DNA from 2 places in the Thermostichus sp. MS-CIW-15 genome. Region 2 is predicted to be linked to the other one. Evidence: riboswitches for the same ligand, from Rfam matches in the RefSeq annotation. Region 2 holds a riboswitch; the other holds the start of a gene.
What was found. Region 2 has a riboswitch for cobalamin ahead of ACVW0R_RS12750 (sirohydrochlorin chelatase). Riboswitches for the same ligand answer to the same signal wherever they lie in the genome.

Region 1 (7,508 bases), on a different contig from region 2:
GGGCGAAAAGACAGGCACCATGACCAATTCGGAGCGCCGCGTTACCCTCTGTCCAGCTTGGCGTAACCCTCCTGGTGAAGCGCGGGCTGATTGGGAAATTTGGGCGGAAGTAGGCCGCCGCCTGGGCTTTGCCAAGGCATTTGACTTTGCCGATAGCGCTGAGGTCTTTGCCGAATATGTGGGTCTAACTGCCGGGCGTCTCTGCGATCAGTCTGGCCTCAGCCATGAGCTCCTGCGCCAGGGGCCTCAGCAATGGCCATATCCGCGCACAGGTTCAGTGGAGACCCGCAACCTCTATACCGATCACCGTTTCCCAACGCCCACAGGTCGTGCCCGCTTTATCCCCAGCCATTCCCGCGGCCTTGCCGAGCCGCCCGACCCTGAATATCCCTACATCCTCACCACAGGACGTCTCTATGGCCATTGGCACACCCAAACCCGCACTGGACATGTCGCCAAAATCCGAGCAATGCACCCCCAACCCTTTCTCGAAATCCATCCCCGCGATGCCAGCAAGGTAGGGCTAACTGAGGGTGACTGGGTGAGGATTGAATCACGGCGCGGCAAGGCTACCCTGCCGGTTAAAATTACCTGCGCCATCAGCCCTGGCACAGTGTTCATGCCCATGCACTGGGGGGCATTGTGGGGCAATGATACAAGCTGTAACGCTCTCACCCACCCGGTTGCCTGCCCCAGCTCAAAGCAACCTGAACTCAAAGCCTGTGCCGTCAAGCTTAGTCGCATCGAGCGGCCACCAAAATGATCTTTAAGTTTGAGCAAGACTTTGCCGACAGCCTTCGCTGCATTCCCATGATCGTGCGCTTAAAGCTCGATCAGTGCGGCATCAAGCTCAAGTTACATCAGTGGCTGCGTTTTAGTTACCAGCAGCGCCAAAGTTTGGTTGACCTGCCAACGGATACTGCTGACAACCGAGCTGCCTACCGCGCCTACCTAATTCACCTTATCGAAAGTGTCTGCCAAGAGCAGGCCGCTGAGGTAACTGTTGATCCAAACCCTGCCTGGGAAGACGCTACCACCATCCCTGACTGCGTTCTTGAGCAGGCGGCAGCCAAGGGGGTCGTGCTGACTCTTGAGCTATGGCAAAAGCTGACCCCGTTGCAGCGCTTTGCCCTCATTAAGCTCAGTCGCCCTGGCCACGAAAACCGCAATTTCCTACCCGCCTTTCAGGAATTTTCCGCACCCCACACCTATGGTCACTGTCCAGGAAGCTGAAGCCATTATTAAAGACCACTGGCTGCCAGCCAAAACCGAGTCGATCCCGATTGCAAGCTGTGTGGGCCGGGTTTTGGCAGAGCCGATCTACGCCGATCGGGACTACCCGCCAATTAACCGGGTCCTGATGGACGGTATCGCCATCAACTATGCCGCTTATGCTGCTGGGCAGCGAAGCTTTGCTGTTGCAGGCATAGCCCCTGCGGGGACAAGCCCTGCCACCCTGCCCGATCCGCAGCAGTGCTTGGAAGTGATGACTGGCTGTGCCCTGCCGCTGGGTAGTGATCTCGTCATTCCCTACGAGCAAATTCGTATCGAGGGAGGAATTGCCACCATCATCCAGGAAGTCGAACGCAACAGGGGTGATTTTGTTCATCCCCAAGGTAGCGATTGTTCTGCAGGAGCGCTGGTTCTCCGCCCCGGCATTACCCTCAAGAGCATCCACGTCGGGATCTTGGCCTCCTTTGGCTACAGCCGCATCCAAGTTGAGAGGACTCCTCGCATCAAAGTTGTGGCAACTGGCAGCGAATTGATTCCCATTGAGCAAACCCCTGCACCCTACCAACTGCGGCGCTCCAACGCTGAGGCCCTCCGAGCGGCTCTTCTTGCCTACGGGTATACCGAGGTTGAGACCGATCACCTTCCGGACGATCCTGCTGCCATTGCCACCCACTACCAAGCCAATACCCCAAACTACGACCTCTTGATTTACTCTGGGGGTGTTTCAAGGGGAAAGTGTGACTACTTGCCGGCCATCTGGCAAAGCTGTGGTGTTACTGCCTACATCCACGGCGTGGCGCAAAAGCCAGGCAAGCCAATGTGGTTTGGCATCGACCATCAGGCCAATACTATAGTTTGGGGCCTCCCAGGCAACCCCATCTCAGCTCTTGTATGTTTGCATCGTTATCTCCTCAACCGTAACACTGACTCTGGGCACCTAAGTGAAGTCATTACCTTCAAACCCAATCTCACTCTTTTTGTGCCCGTTAAGATGAGCGCCAACCGAGTCTTTACACCGATTATGCCTAACAACTCCGGAGACTTCATCGCTCTAACAGACAGCGATGGCTTTGTAGAGTTACCCCCGGCTCAAACTATCCTCAGCCCCGAGCAAAGCATCCAATTCTATCCGTGGTACTAAGATGCAGCTAGTGGATCAATGGAATCGTCGCATTCGCAAGCTAAGGGTTTCTCTAACCGATCAATGCAACCTTCGCTGCCGCTACTGCATGCCTTTGCATCCAGAATTTCTGGACAAAAGTAGCTACTTAACTCCGCAGCAATACAAAGAAATTATTGGCGAGTTGCTGGACTATGGCATTGAAGAAGTTCGCATTACAGGTGGTGAGCCTCTGGTTCGGCAAGACTTTGATGAAGTCATTCAGGAACTTGCCAAGCTGAAGATCCCGTCCCTCAGCCTAACAACCAATGGCCTGCTGCTCCACCGCTACTGGGACGTTCTCAAGGCTGCCAACGTTCTCAACCTTAATGTTAGCCTCGATAGCCTACAGCCCTCCACCCAAGCTGCAATTGCCCGTCGCGACTGCCTGGCGGATATTCTCCGTAATATCCAGGAGGGTATTGCCCGGGGATTTAGCCTCAAAGTCAATACGGTTGTAATGCGGGGGATCAACGATTGCGAGCTATTTGATTTCGTTGAGTTTGCCCGCAAGACAGGCGTGACAGTTCGCTTTCTGGAGCTGATGCGGGTCGGCTATGCCAACTCTCTCTATGAAGAACACTACGTTTCAGCACAAGAGTGCATTGCCCGTCTGCAAGAACGCTATACTCTAACCCCCCTTCCAGCGGCACCTGATTCGACAGCGTTTTACTTTACAATCGACGAGAATGTTAAAGTTGGATTTATTGCCTCTGAGTCTCAGCCCTTCTGCAGCAGCTGTTCCCGGTGGCGCTTGACAGCTGATGGTCGTCTCTTTGCCTGCCTATTTAGTGAGGAGGGTCTCTCGGTTCGAGACAAAACACCAGGCCAACGTCAGCAAATTTACCAGCAGCTTTTGGGGATGAAACCACTGCGCCGGGTTGAGCAGGTCTCACACCCAATGTACGGCTTAGGGGGCTAGCTCTATGGACAAAGCTGATCGTACATGGGCCCATCTTAATGCTCAAGGCCATCCGCATATGGTAGATATTAGCCACAAATCGGTGTCTTTGCGAACGGCCACAGCACGGGCAAGAGTTCAACTGCCACCTGCTCTCAGATCCTATGTTGTTGGCCAAGATATCCACCTGAAAAAAGGACCGGTATTTCAGACAGCAACCATTGCCGGTACAATGGCTGTTAAAAGAACTGACCAACTGATCCCCTTTTGTCATCAGATCCCTGTTGAAGACTGCACCTTTGATATCACAATTGATGATCACTTGCTTGTAACCATCCACTGCACTGTCAAGACCAGCGCTAAGACAGGGGTTGAAATGGAAGCTCTCTGTGGTGCGGCAACAGCAGCGCTGACAATCTATGACATGTGCAAGTCGGTGTCGCCCCATATCTGCATCCAGGAGATCCGCCTAGTAACTAAGTCCGGCGGCAAAAACGCCCTCCTGGAACGTCCCCTCTATGGCTTGGTGCTCACAGGGGGACGTAGCAAGCGCATGGGTCGCGATAAAGCGCTGCTGAACCCTTTTGGCAAACCCCACGCCGCCTATCTCTATGAACTGCTGCAGCCCTACTGCCAGCAGGTTTACTTGTCAGCGCGTGCCGGTCAGTGGTCGGGCACAGCTCTAGAGCTCTTGCCCACACTACCAGATCTAGTAGAAAGCGTTGGCCCGATCAGTGGCCTATTGACTGCCTTGAATACTCATCCTGAAGCTAACTGGTTGGTTGTTGCCTGTGATCTACTGAACCTTCGGTCAGAAACAATCCAAAAGCTGCTGGATCACTACCAAGCCGAAACAATCGCAACTTGCTATGTTAACCCCGAGCGCGGCTTCCCGGAAGCTCTTTGCGCCATCTATACTCCTCAAGCTGCAGCGGTACTAGAAAGGGCTTACGCGGAAGGGGTGTACTGCCCTGTGGAAATCCTCAGCAGGCAGCCCTGCACCCTAGTTACCCCCAACCATGAGGTCGAGCTCATGAACGTCAATACCGCCGAGGAGTATGCCACTTTCCAATCAGTTTGGGGTAGTTGCAGCCATGGTAACTCAATCTGTCCTAAGTAAGACCGTAACAATTCAATATGTAGCAGTGCTGCGGGAACAGGCTCAGCGGAGCAGCGAAGTGCTGCAAACCAGTGCAGCAAACTACCTAGAGCTCTATCAGCAGCTGCAAGCAAAGTATGGATTTTCGCTAGCAGCGGAGGACGTTAAGGTTGCTGTCAATCATGAGTTCTGTGACTTGACTAGGCCGATAGATGAAGGTGCCTTGGTAGTTTTCATTCCACCAGTTTGTGGGGGCTAAATGCTGCGTTTTCTAATTGTGGATAGCACCATCCAGCCAGCTGAACTCAGTCGTTTGCTCGTCAATAACACAGCGGGTGCCTTAGTAACCTTCGAGGGCTGGGTACGCAACCACAGCCAGGGCAAACCTGTTCTCAGCTTGGAGTACGAAGTCTACGAGATCCTTGCCCAGAAGGAGGGCGAGAAGATCCTCCGAGAAGCCCACGCCAAGTTTGGCCTCTGCGGTGCTGTTGCCTGTCACCGCCAGGGTCATCTTGCAATTGGTGATATTGCGGTTTGGGTTGGTGCTACAGCTGAACATCGCGGCGCCGCTTTTGCTGGAGCACGTTACATCATTGATGCAATCAAGGAGCGCTTGCCCATTTGGAAAAAAGAGTACTACTGGGGTGAGCCGCCGCGTTGGGTTTTGTGTCAGAAAGCAAAGCCTTTGTTCCAGCAATTCCATAAGAACGCTATTGCTCGGCAGCCTTGCGGCGATACCCCCTAGCCTCTCTGCTAGTATCAGTGAGGTACCTGACCTGGGGCTGTAGCTCAGCCTGGATAGAGCAAGCGCCTCCTAAGCGCTAGGTCGGCGGTTCAAATCCGCCCAGTCCCGCTAAAACCAGTGATAGGATAAAGTCTACTGTCGGTTCTGACGGGGATCAGCCGTCAGAGGCAACGGGGAAAGTGCAGTGAGAATCTGCCGCTGTCCCGCAGCTGTGAGCCGGTTTTGGACTTGGGATCCCTAGTTCGTTGTTGCAAGAGGCCTTGAGACGCAAGCCAGCCCCTCCAAAACTGAGCAAGTCAGAATGCCCGCCGGCGGTTTTTCCACAGTTCACCATATCTGCGAGGTACAGATATGCTCCCCATTTTGACGTTAGCCCGTTCCCGTCTCGAAGTTTTTTCATCGGCCTGCTTACGGATTTTCGACGCTCTCGGATCGTAGGCACTCAGTCAAAAGCGCGGACAAGAGAGCTGAGCAGTTAGCTCAGGGGCAGCTAGGAGGACGGTTGCTCGCTTTGGTTGCACAAAAGAGTCCTCTGGGCATCCCCCTGTGCAGAGTGGGCAAGCCGCCAGGGTGAAGGAACGCCTTGACAGCTCCGGCAGGTTTCCTGGCCTAGGGAAAACCTTCTGCCGGGATGCCACCGATAGGCATGTCGGCGGCCATCTCTTGCTGCCTAGGTTGGATGACAACTGGCGGCAACCTCAATTACCGAATTCGATTCAGGACAAGGTACCTTATGGCCATTGAAACTCAAACCCTAGGCTATGCCCGCATGGGCAAGCGCCGCGAGCTGAAGAAAGCCCTGGAGGCCTTTTGGGGCGGCACCCTGGAGGCGGAAGCCTTGTTGGCGACGCTGCAGGATCTGGAGAGTCAGGCCTGGCGAACCCAGCGACAGGCCAACCTCGACCACATTGCCGTAGGAGATCAAACCCTCTACGACCACGTTTTGGACTGGGCCACCTGGCTGGGGCTGATTCCCTCCCGGTTTCAGAGCTTATCAGGCCTGGAGCGCTACTTTGCCATGGCGCGGGGGCAGGAGGGGCTGCCGGCCTTGGAAATGACCAAGTGGTTTGACACCAACTACCACTACCTGGTGCCGGAAATTGAGGCCGACGCGATCCCTCAGGCCCATTTCGACGACTTCCTGGCCACGGTGCGACGGGCGCAAGGGATCCTAGGAAACCGCACCAGCCCCGTCCTCCTCAGTCCGGTTACCCTTCTTGCTCTAAGCCAGCGCTCTGGCGAGTTGCGGGGGGATCTGGAGAAGCTGCTTCCTCTCTACAGAGAACTCTTGCAGGAGCTGCAGCGCCTGGGGATCCGGGAAGTGCAAGTCCATGAGCCCATCTTGGTGACCAGCGAAGGCAAAAGTCTTCAGGAAGCGGTGGAGCAGACCTACCGCTGGCTTGCAAGCGTGGGGATCCCTCTCCACCTGGTTACCTACTTTGACGACTTGGGGGAGACTTACCCCTGGGCGGTGGAGCTTCCGGTAGCTGGCCTCAGCCTCGACTTCACCCGCGGCCACAACCTGGAACTGGTCAGAGCCCACGGCTTCCCCGCCGACAAGATCCTGGGGGCGGGGGTAGTGGACGGGCGCAACGTCTGGCAGATCCAGCCCAAAGCCGTTCTGGCCACTCTGCAAGAGCTGCAAGCCCTAGCCCCCAACCTGCGGGTGCAGCCTTCTTGCTCGCTCCAATTTGTGCCCCACGACGCTGCTCTGGAAACCCACCTGCCAGAGCCTTTGCGCAATGTTCTCAGCTTTGCCGAGCAGAAGCTGGCCGAGGTGGTTCTGCTGGCCCGCACCCTCAACGGCGAAGACACCGCCGCCCAGCAGCAGGAGCTGGAGCAGCAGTGGCAGGCCTTCCAGGACTTCAATCCCCCCAACTCTACAGTGCGCCAGGCCTTGGCCAACCTGACGGCGCAGGACTTCCAGCGCTCCCTTCCCTACGAGCAGCGTATAGGCCGGCAGGTCAAGCTGCCACCGCTGCCGACCACCACCATCGGCTCTTTTCCCCAAACCCCCGAAGTCCGGCAGTGGCGGGTCAAGTACAAAAAGGGCGAGATCTCCCAGGCCGAATACGAAGCTGCCATCGACGCCGAAATTGCCAAGTGCATCCGCATCCAAGAAGAAATTGGCCTGGATGTGCTGGTGCATGGTGAGTTCGAGCGCACCGACATGGTGGAATACTTCGCCCAACAACTGCAGGGCTTTGCCTTTACCGAGCACGGCTGGGTGCAGAGCTATGGCAGCCGCTGCGTGCGTCCCCCCATTCTCTACGGCGACGTGTCTCGCCCTCGCCCCATGACGGTGCGGGAGTTCAAGGTGGCCCAATCTCTGACTCAAAAGCCGGTCAAGGGGATGCTGACAGGGCCGGTA
Region 2 (7,508 bases):
AGCAGGCGGTGGAGCGGGTAAGGCGTCTCAAGCGGCTTTCCAACGACAAGCCCCTCACCTTTTTGTGCCCTTCGCTTTCCCAAATTGCCCAGTATGCCCAAGTGAGCGATCCCGCCTATCGGCTGATGCGGCGGCTGATCCCGGGCCCGTTTACGTTTTTGCTGCCGGCCACCAAGCTGGTGCCCAAGTTGGTCATGGATCCCAAGCGGAAAACCACCGGCATCCGCGTGCCCGATTCGGCCATCTGTCAGGCGCTGTTGGCCGAGCTGGGCAATCCCATCGTCTCCACCTCGGCCAAGCTGGGCGGGGATCCCGTCGGCTCTTTGGAGGTGGGTTTTGACTCTGCTGGGGATTGGGAAGAGGGGGGAATCTTTACCGCCGAGGAAATGCGACAGTTGGAGAAACAGGTGGATTTGGTGCTGGATGACGAGGCTCCCTATCGGGCCCAGGTCTCGACGGTGATCGATCTCACGGGGCCGGAGCCGCTGCTGGTGCGGGCCGGCTTGGGGTACGAGCAGGTGGCGGATCTAATAAATCTAAATCTGAAGCCGGTGGAAGCGGAGGGTTGAGGGCAGAGGGATCCCGTGTTCTCTAGAATAGGGCCGGTGCCTGTGGAGTGTGCCCATGCCTGAGTCTTTGGCTGAGCAAAAGCTGGCCCTGTTGCGCCTGCTGGAGGGGGCTGACCGAGGCCGGAAGGTTTCCCCTGACCAGAAAGCCCAGATCTTGTCTCACATTGCTGCTTTGGAGGCGCTCAACCCCACCCCCAGGCCAACCTCTGTTCCTGAACAGTTGGAGGGGAACTGGCTTACCCTATTTACCACCAGCACAGACCTGCTGCGGCTGGCCCAGTTGCCCCTTCTGACCACCGGCGAGATCTACCAGTGCATTCGGGCCAAAGCTGGGCGGGTCTTTAACGTGGCGGAGATCCAGGGATCCGGCTGGCTGCAGGCTTGGCTGCCCCGGGGAGTTGTGGCGGTGGCGGCCCGCTTCTACCCAGAGTCGGAATGCCGGGTCAGGGTCATTTTCGAGCGCTTGGTGCTCGGATCCCAGGCCTTGATGAGCTACGAGATCGAGAGTTTTCTCTATCTGCTCGAGCGGGATCCCAAACGGATCCCGGCGGTGCAGATCGACGTTCGCCGCCGCGAGCCAAGGGGTTGGCTGGATATCACCTATTTGGATGAAGACTTGCGGCTGGGTCGGGGCAGCGAGGGGAGTGTATTTGTTCTAAAGCGGGTCGGCTAGTCGGAGGATCCAGAGGACTCCGTTTCCGCCCTTTCGTGAGATGGGTTTTGGGTTAGGGTGGAGCTTATTTCCTGTAGAACTTGCAAGGCGCGGTAGGACTCCCGCAAAGCTTGCAGCTCTTGCTGAGTTTGCTCCAGTTGCCGGGCTTTTTGCTCCTGTAAGAAGCGCAGCCTTTGATTTTCGGACGCCGTGCGACGCAGAACGTGCTTGAGTTTCTGCTTCTGCTGCTGAAGCCGAGTCCGCCTCACCTCCAACTGCTGCAGTTGGATTTCTTGGAGTTCCAGTTCTATTTTCAGAGTGGCGACCTGCATCTGGAGTTGGCGAAGTTTTTGGTTGAGCTCTGGCTCTGGTGTGGGTTTTGCCGACTCAGGGCTTGGGGAAGAAGGTGATGACAATTCTTGTAGGGGCTGCAACTGTTGGGCCTTGGCCTGCGAAGCTTGATCCTGGTGCTGCTCGCCCTGCAGTCTTACTTGAGTGTGTTCGCTTACTTCGGTTTCAGTTTCCGTCTGCTGCTCAGCTTGATCAAGAATTTGTCGATCGCGGATCTGGGTTTGAGGATCCTCGTCAACCGACTGCAAAGGGAGAGAATCCTCCTCGGGTTGCCGAGGGTTGCCGCCATAATCGGCGGGATCAAAGGGAGACACAGCCGCCAACAGCGATTCTCGAAAGTCAGGCCAGGAATGCGACTGCAGACCCATCTGAACCAGCCGCCAAACCCCGTAGGAGGCCCCAATTGCAGCCAGGAGCCCAGGGATCCCAGCCAAGGACAGGGAAACCTTGGGCAGGGTCGGCAGGATCTGATCCAGCAGGCCCACCACCAACGCGAAGACAAAGATCCCGCTCCCCGCGGCAGCGGCACCTGAGACCCAAGAGGAGCGGGAGAACATCATCGTTTCTGTTTTTTCGCTAGCAGAACCACCGGAGCAGGAGAACCAGAGGTCAGGTTCACAGATCGCCTGCCTGCATCTCAGTTTATCCCGCCGGCAGCCTCTGTTTCTCGCTTAGGGCACTTGCCAAGCCCGCTGGTGGTAGCTCTGCAATTCGGCCCAGGGATCCGCTGCTGCTGCGGGGGTATGGCCGTGGTTGTGGTGATGGTGAGAGTGATGGTGATGGGATCCGTGCCCATAGGAGTCATGGTCATGGTGATGAGTATGCCCCGCTCCCAGCTCTGCGCTCACCGCCAGGCGAAACTTGCAGAGGTGGCAGTTCATCAGGGTTTGGCCCTGGAGAGCTTCCTGCTCCAGTTGCTGCAGGCTGTGCAGCACCGCGTCCACAAGGCCCAATTCCGGCAGCATCAGCCAGTCGATCTCGGGGTATTGGCGTCGCCGTTCTTGCACCGCCGCCTCGATTTTTTTCACCAGCACCCCTGTAAAGAGAAAATAGGGCAGCACAACCACCCGGCGCGGCTGCCAAGAGAGGGCCCGCTCCAGACCCACCGGCAGGCGGGGATGGGTGATGCCGATAAAGCAGGTTTCCACGGCAGCAAACCCGGATCCTTCCCAAAGCAGCCGGGCCAGCTTACAGGCTTCGGCATTGGCTTCGGGATCGCTGGAGCCGCGACCGACAAACAGCAACACCGTTTCCGCCCCTGGGATCTGCTGCGGCTGGGCAGCCAGCAGAGTGGCCAATCGCTCCCGCAACAGTTGCAAGATCTCGACCCGGATCCCCAGCGGCCCGCCGTAGTGGATGCGCAACTGCGGGTGGAGGGCCTGCAGACGATCCAGCTCCACCGTCACGTCGAACTTGTTGTGGCGCGCCCCAAAAAGCAGCAGCGGCAGGGCCACGATCTCCTGCCACCCTTGGGCCAAGCATTGTTCCACCCCCTGGGCAATACTGGGCTGGGCTAGCTCCAAAAAGCAGGGGATCACCGGCCGATGGGGGGTGAGGGATTGATAAACTTGGGCCAGCTCCAGAAAGGCTTGCTGCCCTTCAGGGTCACGGGATCCATGGCCGATGAGCAACAGGGGCAAGGCAGGAGAAGAAAACTGCCCAACCGCACGGGGAGGGGAAAAACTGAGGACATCCAACACAAAAAACTCCGTTCCTTGTGAATCGCAAGGGGTACAGGACAACGGCAGGTGGGTGTTCTGGCTGAGGGAGGGATCCCATCACAGTTGCGTCACAGTGGCGGATTTGCACCGCGCTTTCCCCAGTCTGCCTGAGCCTTTTAGGTTAGCTTGCCGCTTGTCGTTCACCAAGCCCCCTGGGGGGGATGTCCTTGTCTGCCAGAAGATAGCCCTGAGGCATGAGCGGTACGGCAGACTCATGCTCAAAGGGCAGCAAAACTGTTGCCGCGCTAATCCCCCTTGCCCCTGGGAGAGGGCCTAACGCCGGCCCGCTGGTCTGGGGGGCTGAAAGTGTCGCAGGCGCAGGGCATTGGCGACCACCGAAACGGAACTCAGGGCCATGGCTGCCCCCGCCAGCATAGGGTTGAGCAACCAGCCTGTAAAGGGATAGAGCGCCCCAGCGGCAATCGGGATCCCCAGCGTATTGTAGATAAAGGCGAAGAAGAGGTTCTGGCGGATGTTGTTGAGGGTGGCCCGACTGAGTTGAATGGCAGTGGCGACTCCCCGCAGATCCCCCGACATGAGGGTAATATCGCTGGCGGCCATCGCCACATCCGTACCCGTACCGATGGCGATCCCCACATCAGCTTCTGCCAGAGCTGGAGCATCGTTAATGCCATCTCCCACCATCGCCACCCGCCGTCGCGGTTGTCTTAGGCTGCGTATGTAAGCTGCCTTCTGATCCGGACGGACTTGGGCAATTACCCGCTGAATGCCTGCTTGCCGAGCAACCGCTTGGGCCGTGGTGGGGTTATCCCCGGTCAGCAGGATCACCTCTAGACCCATCTGTTGCAGCTGTTGCACTGCCTCAGGAGAGGTGGGTTTGAGCGGATCGGCAATGGCCAACAGCCCCACCAGACTCTGGGATTGCGCTACGCCGATCACCGTTTTGCCCTGGCTTTCCCAATTCTGAACCCGCTCTGACCAAGAGGGATCCCAAGGGATCCCCATCTCCTGTAGCCAGCTCAGCCGACCGATGCGGATCCACTGGTCTTCCACCCAGGCTTCTGCCCCACTGCCTATCCTTGCCTGAAAATGCTGGGCAGGAGGGATGGCAATTTTTTCCGCTTCGGCTTTCTGCACCACCGCCTGGGCCAAAGGATGTTCCGAGTGCCGCTCCACTGCCGCTGCCAGGCGCAACACCGTCAGGGGAGAGGAGCCATTAGCCCAAATATCGGTGACAGTGGGACGACCTTCGGTCAGGGTGCCGGTTTTGTCCAAGACCACCGTGCGCAAGTCGTGGGCCAATTCCAGGCTGTCGGCACTTTTCACCAGGATCCCCAATTCCGCCCCTCGTCCCACGGCCACCAGGATCGAGGTGGGGGTCGCCAACCCCAGCGCGCAAGGGCAGGCGATGATCAGCACCCCAATTGTGTTCACCAAGGCCAGTGTCGGGTTATCGGCCAGCACCCACCAGAGCACAAAAGTTAGAACTGCCACCCCAATCACCGCCGGCACAAACCAGGAGGTGACCCGATCCGCCAACTGTTGAATCGGAGCTTTGGATCCCTGAGCTTCCTGCACCAAGCGCACGATCTGGGCCAGAACTGTGTCTTTGCCCACCCGCCGCGCTTCCATCACAAAGCTGCCCGTCTGATTCAGCGTTGCCCCAATCACCTCATCCCCCGCCGATTTGACAACAGGCAGGCTCTCGCCGGTCACCATCGACTCGTCGAGGGTGGAGGATCCCTCTAGGATTACCCCATCCACCGGCACCTTCTCGCCGGGGCGCACCCGGATCCGATCCCCCACCTGCACTTCCCGAATCGGAATATCCTGCTCCACCCCCTGGCGAATTACCCTTGCCGTTTTCGGTTGCAGCCCGATCAGCTTGCGAATGGCCTCAGAGGTTTGCCTTTTGGCCCGTTGCTCCATCCACTTGCCCACCAGAATCAGGGTGGTGACCACCGCCGACACCTCATAATAGACATCCGGGTGCAGTCCTTGCCGGTGAAAATAGTCGGGGAAAACCGTTGGGAAAATGGAATAGAAGAAAGCCGCGCTCGTCCCCAAGGCCACCAGCGTGTTCATATCCGCCGAGCGCCGTTGCCAAGCGGCCCAAGCGCCTCGATAAAAATGCTTGCCCACCCAAAACTGCACCGGCGCCGTCAGCAGCAACTGCAACCCAGGATTGTGCAGCCACATGGGAAAGCCCGGGATGTCCATCCCCAGCATCATCGGCAGGGATCCGATCACCAGCACCGTGCTGATGCCCACCCCTATCGCCACCTTGAGCTTCAGTTCCCGTTCTGCGGCCCGTTGGGCGATCCGCTCTGGATCCGACAGATCGTCCAGCTGCCAATCCTCCTGGATAAGGCGCGCCTGATACCCCGCCTGCTCCACCGCCCGGATCAAGGCTTGCGGATTCACCAGCCGGGGATCCCCTCGCACGATGGCCTGCTCGCTGGCAAAGTTGACCGCTTGTGCCGTAACGCCCCGCACGCGACTGAGGGCCTGTTCAATGACGGCAGTGCAGGAGGCGCAGCTCATGCCCTGGATAGCCAAGCGCCAAGTGCCGCCAGCAGATGAGGCGGACAGGCCGGGGGCAGCGGAATGGGAACCCGAATCAGACATGGCTGTCCTCAGAGCAAAAATTAATAGCAAAAGCCCTCTTTCCCCCAACCAGGGGAAAACCACACCTGTGAACCTTGTCCCGCTACTGCCGACGGGCAAGGGAAAAATCGCTAGGCCGGCGGATAGCCCACTTGGGCGAGCACCTGCCGCCAGACACTTTCCGGCTGCTCAGACGTAATCCGCACCTGCTTGGTCTTGGGATCCGCCTCCACCTGCGCCTGGGGATCCTGTTGCCGCACCGCCTGCGTGATGGTGTCCACACAAGCGGAGCAGGCCAGCTTCGGCACCGTCAAAACAACTTGCATCCTGGGAAACCTCCCCAGCCCAATGCCACCAGCTTGATGCTAAACCTTCCAGTGGGCTGGAAGGTCAAGAGGGTGGCTGAGGCTCCTCTATGTTCCAGCGGTAGTCCACCTGATAGCCCCGCTGTCGCCAGTCCTCTTCCAGTTGCAACTGTTGGGTCAGGGCTTTGCGCAGAGAGTTGATCAGCTCTTGCGTGCGGCCTCGGTTGCCGAAATCCTGCTCTTCGACAGTGGGAAACGTTTGCCGCTCGAGAACCCGCAGCAGAAATTCGTAGTGGACGTGAGCCGGCACAGGAATACGTTTCATCGATCTAGGCCCTTCTTGGGATCCATTGACAATCCTGGGCTTACTGGGATGACAACAGGGAGCGGACGGCTTGGCCGGGATCCGGCTGCGTTACCAGCGCTTCCCCCACCAGCACAGCGCGCACCCCCCAACTGCGCAACTGCTGCAAGTCAGCAGGGGTGTGGATGCCAGACTCGCTGACCACCGGCAGATCGCCGAGGCGCTCCCGATGGGCGACCAAGAGATCCCGCGTCGTGTTCAAGTCCACCGCAAAGGTTTTGAGATCCCGATTGTTGATGCCGATCAGCACCCGTCCTTTGGCCTGTTGCAGGTGCGGCAAGGCCAAAACCCGCTGCAACTCTTGGCAAGTGTGCACCTCCAACAGAGCCGCCATGCCCAGTTGCTGAATGAGCTTGAGAAAATAGCCCAAGTCCGCATCCGAGAGAATGGCGGCAATCAACAGCACCGCATCCGCTCCCAGAGTGCGGGCCCAGAGGATTTGGTAAGGGTAGAGGATGAACTCCTTGCACAAGATGGGGATCCCTACCGCCTGGCGGATCTGGCGCAAGTACTCGCCGCTGCCCTGAAAAAACCGCTCATCCGTGAGCACCGACAGGCAACTGGCTCCCGCCGCCTCGTAGCTTTGGGCAATGGCCACCGGATCAAAGGGATCGCGGAGAACCCCACGGCTGGGGGAAGCTTTTTTCACCTCAGCGATAAGGGAAACGGGGTGAGGGGATTGGGTGAGGGCCGCCACAAAATCCCGCACCGGTGGCGCTTGCTCCAGTTGCTGCTGCAATTGCTTCAGAGGAAGCTGTTCCCGTTGGCGCTCCACCTCCTGCTCTTTGTGCCAGACGATCTCCTCCAAAATGTGGCGTGGCTCGGCCTCTGGAGCCTTTGTCCGGTACACCTGCGAGGCCACCACCACCGGCGGGGCAGGAGAACGCCGACGAACGGCAAGCAGCTCACCTTCCAGCTCCATACCACCCCTGAACAGAACTCTACACCTCACCCTAAACTACTCTAGTGTGCTGCTGT

Region 1: another riboswitch for cobalamin. It lies ahead of metE (5-methyltetrahydropteroyltriglutamate--homocysteine S-methyltransferase); the one in region 2 lies ahead of ACVW0R_RS12750 (sirohydrochlorin chelatase).

Annotation. Positions count from the first base shown of each region.
Region 1 is NZ_JBSSDI010000019.1:611-8,118, forward strand. It holds partial or broken gene ACVW0R_RS08400 (molybdopterin oxidoreductase family protein) at 1-763, shown strand, start outside; gene ACVW0R_RS08405 (nitrate reductase associated protein) at 760-1,233, shown strand; gene ACVW0R_RS08410 (molybdopterin molybdotransferase MoeA) at 1,211-2,374, shown strand; gene moaA (GTP 3',8-cyclase MoaA) at 2,376-3,314, shown strand; gene moaC (cyclic pyranopterin monophosphate synthase MoaC) at 3,319-4,413, shown strand; gene ACVW0R_RS08425 (MoaD/ThiS family protein) at 4,388-4,651, shown strand; gene ACVW0R_RS08430 (molybdopterin synthase catalytic subunit) at 4,652-5,137, shown strand; tRNA gene ACVW0R_RS08435 (tRNA-Arg) at 5,171-5,245, shown strand; cobalamin riboswitch at 5,260-5,464, shown strand; gene metE (5-methyltetrahydropteroyltriglutamate--homocysteine S-methyltransferase) at 5,871-7,508, shown strand, end outside.
Region 2 is NZ_JBSSDI010000048.1:4,422-11,929, forward strand. It holds gene ACVW0R_RS12735 (L-threonylcarbamoyladenylate synthase) at 1-569, shown strand, start outside; gene ACVW0R_RS12740 (PAP/fibrillin family protein) at 625-1,242, shown strand; gene ACVW0R_RS12745 (hypothetical protein) at 1,239-2,132, opposite strand; gene ACVW0R_RS12750 (sirohydrochlorin chelatase) at 2,244-3,272, opposite strand; cobalamin riboswitch at 3,303-3,438, opposite strand; gene ACVW0R_RS12755 (heavy metal translocating P-type ATPase) at 3,567-5,882, opposite strand; gene ACVW0R_RS12760 (heavy-metal-associated domain-containing protein) at 5,993-6,187, opposite strand; gene ACVW0R_RS12765 (DUF5340 domain-containing protein) at 6,252-6,491, opposite strand; gene trpC (indole-3-glycerol phosphate synthase TrpC) at 6,532-7,452, opposite strand.